One region of the Arthrobacter sp. CAL618 genome, then DNA from elsewhere that is predicted to be linked to it. Evidence: riboswitches for the same ligand, from Rfam matches in the RefSeq annotation. Region 1 holds a riboswitch; the other holds the start of a gene.
What was found. A riboswitch is a leader RNA that binds a small molecule or an ion and turns the genes downstream of it on or off. The one in region 1 is predicted to bind cyclic di-AMP.
Positions count from the first base shown of each region.

Region 1 (4,672 bases):
GGGAAGGAGGCCAGCGGGGATCAATTGGTCCGGGGAAATGCTCATGGTCTCTCCAAGGGGGTAAGCGTGCGACACAAGACGGGATACATTCTGCCGCACTACCCGGCCCTGGCGGCATTTGTGAACATGCCCCGACCGGGCACCCGGTTGCCGCTGATTGCCGCGGCCTCTGGTAAATGGGTTAACCTTGGTGAGCGTAGAACTTGTGTTCGGCGCTGGCGATATGTGCCGCGCTCCCACCGCGAAAGCTGCCCGCTGTTCCATCCCGCACCAGTGCCTAGGAGCTGAACCGCATGACGGACCTCATCGATACCACTGAGATGTATCTGCGGACCATCCTGGAACTGGAGGAGGAAAACATTGTTGCCCTCCGCGCCCGGATCGCTGAACGGCTCCGCCATTCCGGTCCTACCGTCTCCCAGACCATCGGCCGGATGGAGCGCGACGGGCTGGTGATCGTCTCGGGCGATCGCCACCTCGAATTCACTGACCTTGGCCGCCGTCGCGCCATCGGGGTGATGCGCAAGCACCGCCTCGCCGAACGTCTCCTCTCCGACGTGATTGGCCTGGATTGGGCTTATGTCCACGAAGAGGCCTGCCGCTGGGAGCACGTGATGAGCGAGCGGGTTGAACAGCGGTTGTACGAGCTGCTGGGAAAGCCCACCGAGTCTCCATACGGCAACCCTATTCCGGGGCTTGAGGCCCTGGGCGGCCCGCCAACCCAGGGCTTCACCGACGGTGTCCGCAGCCTCCTGTCGGTGATCGGCGCCAATCCTCAGGGGTCAGTGATTACCCTTGTCCGGCTGGCCGAGCCCATTCAGGTGGACCCGGAACTGCTCTCCCAACTCGATGAGGGTGGGTTGCGGCCCGGAACGGTCATCGGGGTGCAGGCGGCCGGCGACTATGTGTCGGTCAGGGTCGAGGGTATCGAGGGCGCGCTGGAGCTCCCGCCGGAGGTCGCCGCACACGTGTTCGTGTCGGTCGCCGGGCCGGCTCTCTAACCCTCCACGGCACAATATTGCCGCAAGTTATCCACAGGAAAAGATAACGAACGTATCTCTTTTGCTTATGGTCGTGGATGATGGAAAGCTGACGTTGATACATCAGCGTTATCTAAACCGCACGCCTGACCCTGTCAGCGGATTTGGATGCTGAGACCCGTGACAGGGGCGGAGGACCCATCAGACGGCGGCTGATAAGCCGCCTTGGGGTGAAGTCCGGACGCGGTGCTGCTTCGGCGGACCGGTCAGGGCCGAGTTTCTTCCCGAACTCGAATCCGACAGCTAACTTCGCAGGCATATACGAAAGGGACCCTTTGTCGAAGCACCATGCTTCGGGACGCCGCCGTGCCGGCGCCCCAGTACCTGCCGTGCGTCCTCGGGACGCGCAACGACTCGAACGACGACGACGAGCAACACGGGTCAGGGGCGACTTTTCGCTCACCGGGATGAGCCAAAAATTCGCCATCGCCGCCGCCGCGTCCGGGCTGGTGCTGACCGTTACGCTACCCACCACCGCGGGGACGGCCCCACAGAACGACAACGCGGCCGCCGCAGCCGTTGCGCCCACCGTGCAGGCGACTGTCGCGCCCCGGGAAATCAGCGTTCCCGACGCGGCGCTGGTCGACTTCAGCCGCACCGCATTGCAGAGCACCTTCGACGCAGACGCCAAGCTCAGCGAGATCATGACCGCTGCAGACTCAGCGGCTGTGCCTGCCGCGGCCCGCGGCTCCCTGTCAGCTCCCATGGACAAGCTGATTGTCACGTCCCCGTTCGGTTACCGGGTCAGTCCGATTACCGGCCTGGGTGGGGAACTCCACTCAGGCCAGGACTTCAGCAGCTCGTGCGGCACTGAAGTGTTCGCGGCAGCGTCCGGCACTGTCACCTTTGCCAGCTGGCACCCCTATGGCGGTGGAAACCGCGTGGTCATCGATCACGGCAACGGGCTCGAATCCACGTACAACCATCTCTCGTCCAGCAGTGTCCAGGAGGGGCAGTCAGTGGACCGCGGTGAGGTCGTCGCCCAGAGCGGTAGTACCGGTGCATCCACCGGCTGCCACCTGCATTTTGAAGTGATGGTTGACGGTCAGGCCGTGGACCCCATGGGCTGGCTGTAACCAAGGACACACCGTTTCGTGACCGGAATGTGACATTGCGGTCAATCTCATGTACCGTCGATCTCGTGCCAAATTCTAATAGGTTTGGCACCCTCGAGCAGATCGCCTAGCTCTGCCACTGCCTGAGGTTCCGTTCGCACAATTCGCATGGCAGAGGCGGGGGAACCAATTAGTGGATTTCGCAAGAAATCCTTGGGGTTAAGTCGTCTGATTCCACTGGGAATCAGAGGGCCGGGTGACTCCCATCCGAATCCGACAGCTCACCTCGCAGGCAATTGGGAGAGGCAATCGAACGTGTCAACTAGCTCTTCTCTGGGCCGCCACAGGGCCGCCCGTACGCACACCAGCCCCCTGACAGCCATCTCAAGCGCCGTCTCCTCGAACGCTGGTTCCGTCGGCCGCCAGGCAGCAGTCATCGTCGCAGCGTCAGGGCTCGTCCTGACCGCCGGACTGCCAGCCCACGGGTTCGGTGAGTCCGAGCGTGTCGTTCAGCTCTCCACCCCCCTGAACTCGATTGCTGCTACGGCTGACGCCGTAAGCGCTCCCGCCACCGCCGAGATCACCTTCGAGCGTGCAGCCGTGTCGGCAACGCCCGCCGCCGTAGCTGCTCCAGTCGTCGAGGTGCAGGCCGACGTCATCGAGCCAATAACACCCGCCGCTGAGCCGGTAGCCGAAATGGTGGCAGAGCCCGCCGTGCAGGAAGCAGCGCCAGTCGAGGCAGCGCCAGTTGAGGCGCCCGCAGCAGAAGCAGTAGTCGCACCAGCTGCGCCAGCCCAGACGCCCGCAGCCGAAAAGCCAGCCCCCAAGGCTGCGCCTTCCGGTAACATCGCCGCTGGTCTGGTCGGATCCGCCTACTCCCAGATCGGTGTCGGGCAGGACTGCACCGCCATGGTTGAGAAGGCACTTCGCTCCGTCGGCAAGTCCGTTGGCGACATTGCGCCTGGCGATTTCTTCGCCTTCGGATCAGTTGTTGGCTCTCCAGCGGCGGGCGACCTGGTAATCACCGCCGGCCACGTAGCCATCTACGTCGGAAACGGCCAAGTCATCAGCGGTGGCCTGAACGGCATGAACACCGACCTCCATTCCCTTTCCGACCTCCCCGGCGCTAGCTTCGTCCGCGTTAGCTAAGACCACACCGAACCCTGGAGAACGCAAAAATGACAACTCGCACAGCTATTGCACGCCACCGTGCCGATAAGCGCCACAACACCAACTTCTCGGCTCTGGCCAAAGCAGTAACCGAGAACGCTGGCGGCATGGGCCGTCAGGCAGCCGTAATCGCCGCAGCATCAGGCCTGGTCCTGACCGGTGGGGTATCGGCCAACGCTGCTGAGCTCTCCCTCGAATCAGCCGAACGGACCACCCTGACCTCCGCGCTGGAGATCCAGGCCGCACCAGCCGCCGTCGAAGCACCCGCAGACGCCGACATTGCGTTCAACCGCACCCCGGTCAAAGCCGTAGCAGCCCCAGCAGTCGTCGAAGCCCCAGCAGTCACTGTTCAGGCTGAGACCGTTGTGGAGATCGAAGAGGCTCCGGCCGTGGCCCCGGCCGCTGAGCCCGAAACCGTAGAGCCGGTTACCGTAACACCTGCAGTGAACGTCGAGCCGGAAGCGCCCGTCCGGACCACTCCAGCACAGGCCGCTCCGGCAGCCGAGGCCCCCGTCGCGCAGAAAGCCCCAGCCGCATCCTCAGGGAAGGCAGCAACAATCGCGGCCGCAGCACAGGCTCAGCTGGGAGTCACCCAGGACTGCACCCGTCTGGTGAGCAACGCCCTGGCAGCAGCAGGGATCAACTTCCACGGCTGGCCAGCCGGGTACTTGTCCCTCGGACGCACGGTCAGCGCCGGCGAAGCCATCCCAGGTGACCTCATCTACTACACAGATGGCGGAGCCGGAGTGGCCCACATTGCTGTGTACATCGGTGGCGGTCAGGCAGTCCACGGCGGGTTCAACGGCAACCAGACCGTCGTCGCTCCAGCCGACCTTGGTTCGGGCCCAGTCTTCATCCGCGTCGGCGGCTAGGAACACCCCGCATTACGACAAAAGACCCGGAGGAATTTCCTCCGGGTCTTTTTGTGCGTCTGGCAGCCGCCCGGACTGTCAAGGCGATCGGTCCGCGACGACACGCGTGGACCAGCTCCATCAAAATTAGCTAACCGAGCGTCAGCCGAACTACCCTTACTCAAAAGGAGTCAGGATTTCGGCCTGCGACCCCGGCGATAGGGGTAGAGGCCTGATCGGCAAAGAGGAATGTGCATGCGCACTCTCGTTCTGAATGCTGGATATGAGCCGCTGGCGGTAGTGACCTTCCGCCGGGCGCTGGTCCTTGTGCTGGCCGGCAAAGCCAGCGTCGTCGCGGAAGGGGAGGAACCGGTCATCGGACCCAATGAGATTCTCGGGCGCCCCTCGGTCATCCTGCTGAACCGGTACGTGAAAATCCCCTACCGGCAAAGTCTCGTGGTCACCCGCAGGGGTGTGCTGCGCCGCGACAACCATCTGTGCGCCTACTGCGGCAAAAGCGCCTCCACCATCGATCACGTGTATCCACGCTCCCGCG
Region 1 is NZ_ASZW01000270.1:1,584-6,255, forward strand. Features, by position in the region: gene serC (phosphoserine transaminase) at 1-45, opposite strand, end outside; gene K728_RS0116490 (metal-dependent transcriptional regulator) at 294-1,001, shown strand; cyclic di-AMP (ydaO/yuaA leader) riboswitch at 1,140-1,313, shown strand; gene K728_RS0116495 (M23 family metallopeptidase) at 1,316-2,116, shown strand; cyclic di-AMP (ydaO/yuaA leader) riboswitch at 2,242-2,405, shown strand; gene K728_RS0116500 (NlpC/P60 family protein) at 2,411-3,244, shown strand; gene K728_RS0116505 (NlpC/P60 family protein) at 3,274-4,137, shown strand; gene K728_RS0116510 (HNH endonuclease) at 4,372-4,672, shown strand, end outside.

Region 2 (4,672 bases), on a different contig from region 1:
GGGCCGAGCTATCAGCGGTGCTGGTTGTCCCCGCCCTGCCCACTGATATCCGGCACAACGCCAAGATTGACCGGACCGCCGTGGCACTGTGGGCAGCCGGCGTGCTGGCTGGTGGAAAGATCAGCAAACTGTGAGGGTTCTGGTGACCGGTGCCAGCGGGATGCTGGGCCGGGTGACCGCCGAGCTGCTCCGGGCGCAAGGCCACGAGGTGCGCACCTTTCAACGGCGTCCATCAGGGCTGACAGGGGTCGAGGACAGCCTGGGATCGATCACCGAGCCGGCAGCCGTCCAGCGGGCGGTCCTGGGCATGGATGCTGTGGTGCATCTGGCAGCCAAGGTCTCGTTTGCCGGAGCGGCCGCTGACTTCGAAGCAGTCAATGTAGAGGGCACCCGGCGTCTCCTGGATGCCGCACGTGGTGCTGGGGTGCGGGATTTCGTGTTTATCTCCTCCCCCTCAGTTGCCCACGTGGGCACATCGATCGTGGGACAGGCTGCCACCGACGCCACTCCGGAGAAGGTGTTGGGCAACTATGCCCAGACGAAGGCCAAGGCAGAGCTCATCGCGCTGGCGGCAAACAGTGACAGTTTCCGTGTCGCGGCCGTCAGGCCGCACATCGTGTGGGGGCCAGGCGACACGCAACTGGTCGAGCGGGTGCTGCAGCGGGCACGGGCGGGACGTCTTCCGGTGCTGGACGCCGGCACCGCGCTCGTCGATACCACCTACGTCGACAATGCCGCGGAAGCAATTGCTGCGGCCCTTGCCCGGATGGACCAGATGGCAGGCTTGGCGGTCGTGGTCACCAACGGAGAGCCCCGACCCATCGGCGAACTGATCGCGGGCATCTGCCGGGCAGGTGGGGTTCACCCGCCGCGCTGGAGTGTTCCGGGGAGGGTGGCACGGGTTGCGGGGTCCCTGGTTGAGTTCGTGTGGCAGCGCAGCGGTGCCGACGGGGAACCACCGATGACACGCTTCCTGGCGGAGCAGCTCTCCACGGCTCACTGGTTCGATCAGCGACGGACCCGCGACCTCCTGGGCTGGACACCCGGAGTGTCACTCGATGAGGGACTGGCCAGACTCTCGGAGCACTACCGGCAGCTGTAGTAGCAGACTCCCCCAGACCGCAACATTCGCCTCACCAAATACCGGGGCCTGAGGTCGGCCTAGCCGTCCCGAAATTCTCTACCGACACAGAAACACACGAATGCGCCACCGGAAAGTTTCCGATGGCGCATTCGTATGTGATTCGAGATCACGCGTGTGTCCTCCGCCGAGGGTCAGATGCCAGCGTCTCCGCCTTCTTCTGACCCGACGGCGGAGTCATCCACTTACGGGGTGTAGTACCCGACAACAGGCATGGCGTTGACTGCGTGGATCAGGGTGCCCTGGCTGGGGTTCAGCGCGCTGATCATCTGGCCGTCGCCGAGGTAGATACCCACGTGTCCGCCACCGTTCTGGATGACAAGGTCACCGGGCTGCGGGTTGTCGGTGCGGGCTGAGGCAGCCATCTGCGCCTGGCTGGTGCGGGGCAGGTCGATGCCGTTCTGTGCGAAGACCCACTGGACGAAGCCTGAGCAGTCCCAGGCACCGGGGGTGGTGCCGCCGTAGACGTAACCGGAGCCGATCATCGAGAGAGCGGTACCAACGATTCCCGAGCCGGATGCCTGGGTGGAGGCAGCTGCCATGGGGGTAATGGCCTCGGAAGCGGTGGTGATGCCCAGGGTGCTGGTCTCAGCAGGAGCGGGCGCGGCGACGGTCACTGCTGCGGCTGGTGCTGCAGCGGGCGCTGGTGCTGCTACCTGAGTGGCTTGGGTGGCGCTGCCGGAGAGGGAGATAACGTCACCGGGGAAGATGACCGAATCCCAGGTGAGGCCGTTCAGCGCGAAGATCGAATCAAGGCTGACACCCTGAGCGGCAGCGATGTTGCCAAGCGTATCCCCGGCTTGGACGGTGTGAGTTGCGGAGCCGGCGCTCTGGACGGCTGGTGTCGAGGCGGCGGGCTGGGCGGCGATCTCGCCGGATGCGTTGGCCGGGAGTCCGGCGCTGAGCATCAGACCGGACGCAGCGACCAGCACTGCTGCTGGTCGGCCGAAGGAGCCTACGTGTGAACTGACCGCCTTGGAGACGGTTTTCAGGGCGCTTGGTGGGGTTGCGCGGTGACGCGCGATGTGACGGTTCTTGGACATGATGTTGCCTCTCCCAGTGCCTACGAAGTTAGCTGTCGGATTCGGATGGGAGCCACCCGGACTCGAGATCGAGTCTTCACCCCAAGGCCGTCTGTTGACGACCGTTACTGGTTCCCCCGCTTCTGCCGGATGTATGCGAACGGACCTTACGACAACGGCAGAATTAGGCAATCTGTCAGAAGGACGCCGAATTGAACGGTAACCGGCGCGTGGATAACTGTACCTAGGCTCGTGCAGTTTTGTCACATTTGTGTTACGGCGACGATGTACCGGGTTGCGATCCGATATACGGCGACCGTGTAGTGAGCCGCACTCTGGCTGGGAGGTTTCCATCTCACGATGGTGCCGCATGAGTAATGCCCGCGGCGGGGTCCCGCTTACTATGTGGGCAAGGCACCGGCTGTGGAGGATCAGTTGGTCCCGCTTGAGACGCGGGGACCCCCGGATGGGAGGCGGGGATCCGGAATGTTCTGTTTACCAGCGCCCGTTCCGGGGCTTCGGCTGGCATCGGGGGCAGCTGAACGAGGACCGGTTCATGAACATTTCACGCCGGATCAGGGAGCTGCCGTGGAAATCCGGGTCCGAGGCACAGCGGAGGCACGGTTCTCCTTCCCTTCCATAGGCGTTGAGGGACCGCGCGAAGTACCCCGAGGCCCCGTTGACGTTGACGTACAGGGAATCAAAGCTGGTGCCGCCGGCGTCCAGTGCGCGCAGCATGACCTCGCGACAGGCGTCGATCAGACGGAGCGCGTCGCCCCGTCGCATCGTGTCAGTGGGTCGGGCGTAGTGCACGCGGGCAGCCCAGAGAGCCTCATCAGCGTAGATATTGCCGATGCCCGAGACCAGCGACTGATCCAGCAGTGCCCGCTTGATGCCTGTCTTGCGCCGGCGCAGCGACGCAAAAAAGTCGTCAAAGGAGAACGCCGGGTCCAGCGGGTCGCGCGCAATGTGGGCAGCCTCGACAGGGATCAGCGGCAGCGGGCTTTCACCGAGGCCACCGGCGTGCCCATCGGCAGTGGGAATCATCGATGTCACGAACAGGCCGCCGAAGATGCGCTGATCGACGAACCGCAATTCACGCGGCAGCGGTCCCCCGTCGGCCGAGGACGCCGCCGAAAGCGTCAGCCGGACCCGGAGGTGTTTTTCCTCAGCGGCTTCGGCGTCCTGGACCAGCAGTTGGCCACTCATGCCCAGATGCGCCATCAAAGCCACCGGGGGTGCGGCGGTTCCTAAAGCTGCTGAAGCGTCTGCGGCGCCAGCTGTCGCCGCGGTGCCTGTTGCGCCGGCCACGCCGGAAGCGTCCAACGGGCCAGAGGACCCTTGAGAGTCTGTGCTGGCGGCCAGCGGGAGCCAAAGGAACTTGCCCCGGCGCACGACATCCAGGACACGGGAGCCCACCAGATTGCCGGTGAAGTCCTCACCGCCGAGGGCGTGGCGGCGGATTGATCGCGGGTCGAGGATGTCGACGTCGTCAATGGTGCGTCCCAGGACCCAGCGGGCGAGGCCGCGGCGCACCACCTCGACCTCGGGAAGCTCCGGCATGGTGTGTGCTTAGGCCGACGCAGCGGAGGCCGCGTCGGAGGAGCTGATGACGGGGTCAGGAACAGCAGCAGCGCCGTTGGGGCGACTTCCGTCGTGATCGACGTTGGCCACTTCAACCGGAACCATTACCGTGTGGACGGCCGTCTTGGGCTCGGCGGCGAGTACCCGGAGCATCTGCCAGGAGGCCGCCGCAGCTTCCTGTTCGGCTTCCTTCTTGGATGGCCCCGATCCGGAGCCGTACGGCTTGCCGCCGACCGTGAGGAGTGCTTCGAAGGTGCGGGCGTGGTCGGGGCCGAACCCGGTGACCTTGTAGTCGATGGTGCCCAGCCGGCGCGCGGCGGCGATCTCCTGGATGTTGGTCTTCCAGTCGGTGCCGGCTCCCATAGCGGCAGCGCTTCCCAGCAGGGGACCCACGAGGCGCATCACCATGGCCCGGGCTACTTCGATCCCGTTGCTCAGGTAGGTCGCGCCAATGACCGCTTCCATGGTGTCGGCAAGAATCGATGCCTTGTTCCGACCGTTGGTCAGCTTCTCCCCCTGACCCAGCAGCACATGCTGGCCCAACTCCAGGTCGCGGGCAATCCCGGCCAGAGCACGGGTGCTGACGACGGCGGAGCGCCGCTTGGCAAGGTCGCCCTCGGACAGGTCAGGGTTGTCCCGGTACAGCGCGTCGGTGACCGCCAAACCCAGCACCGAATCGCCGAGGAACTCAAGGCGTTCGTTGGTGGGAATGCCCCCATGCTCATAGGCAAAGGAGCGGTGTGTCAGGGCAAGACGAAGCGTCTCGGCGTCTATAGAGACACCGAGACGCTTCAAAAGGTCTTCAGTATTAGCCACGTCTACTTACGCATTCGCATAAGAACGCTACAGGCACGGCGATGCCGGGCACGCAGCGGTCGTTAGACGTCGGCTACTTTGCGTCCCTTGTACTCAAGGAACAGTGCAG
Region 2 is NZ_ASZW01000092.1:5,016-9,687, reverse strand. Features, by position in the region: partial or broken gene K728_RS18545 (alpha/beta fold hydrolase) at 1-134, shown strand, start outside; gene K728_RS0105945 (NAD-dependent epimerase/dehydratase family protein) at 131-1,102, shown strand; gene K728_RS0105940 (C40 family peptidase) at 1,327-2,184, opposite strand; cyclic di-AMP (ydaO/yuaA leader) riboswitch at 2,188-2,364, opposite strand; gene mutM (bifunctional DNA-formamidopyrimidine glycosylase/DNA-(apurinic or apyrimidinic site) lyase) at 2,659-3,726, opposite strand; gene rnc (ribonuclease III) at 3,736-4,563, opposite strand; gene rpmF (50S ribosomal protein L32) at 4,626-4,672, opposite strand, start outside.
Region 2: another riboswitch for cyclic di-AMP. It lies ahead of K728_RS0105940 (C40 family peptidase); the one in region 1 lies ahead of K728_RS0116500 (NlpC/P60 family protein).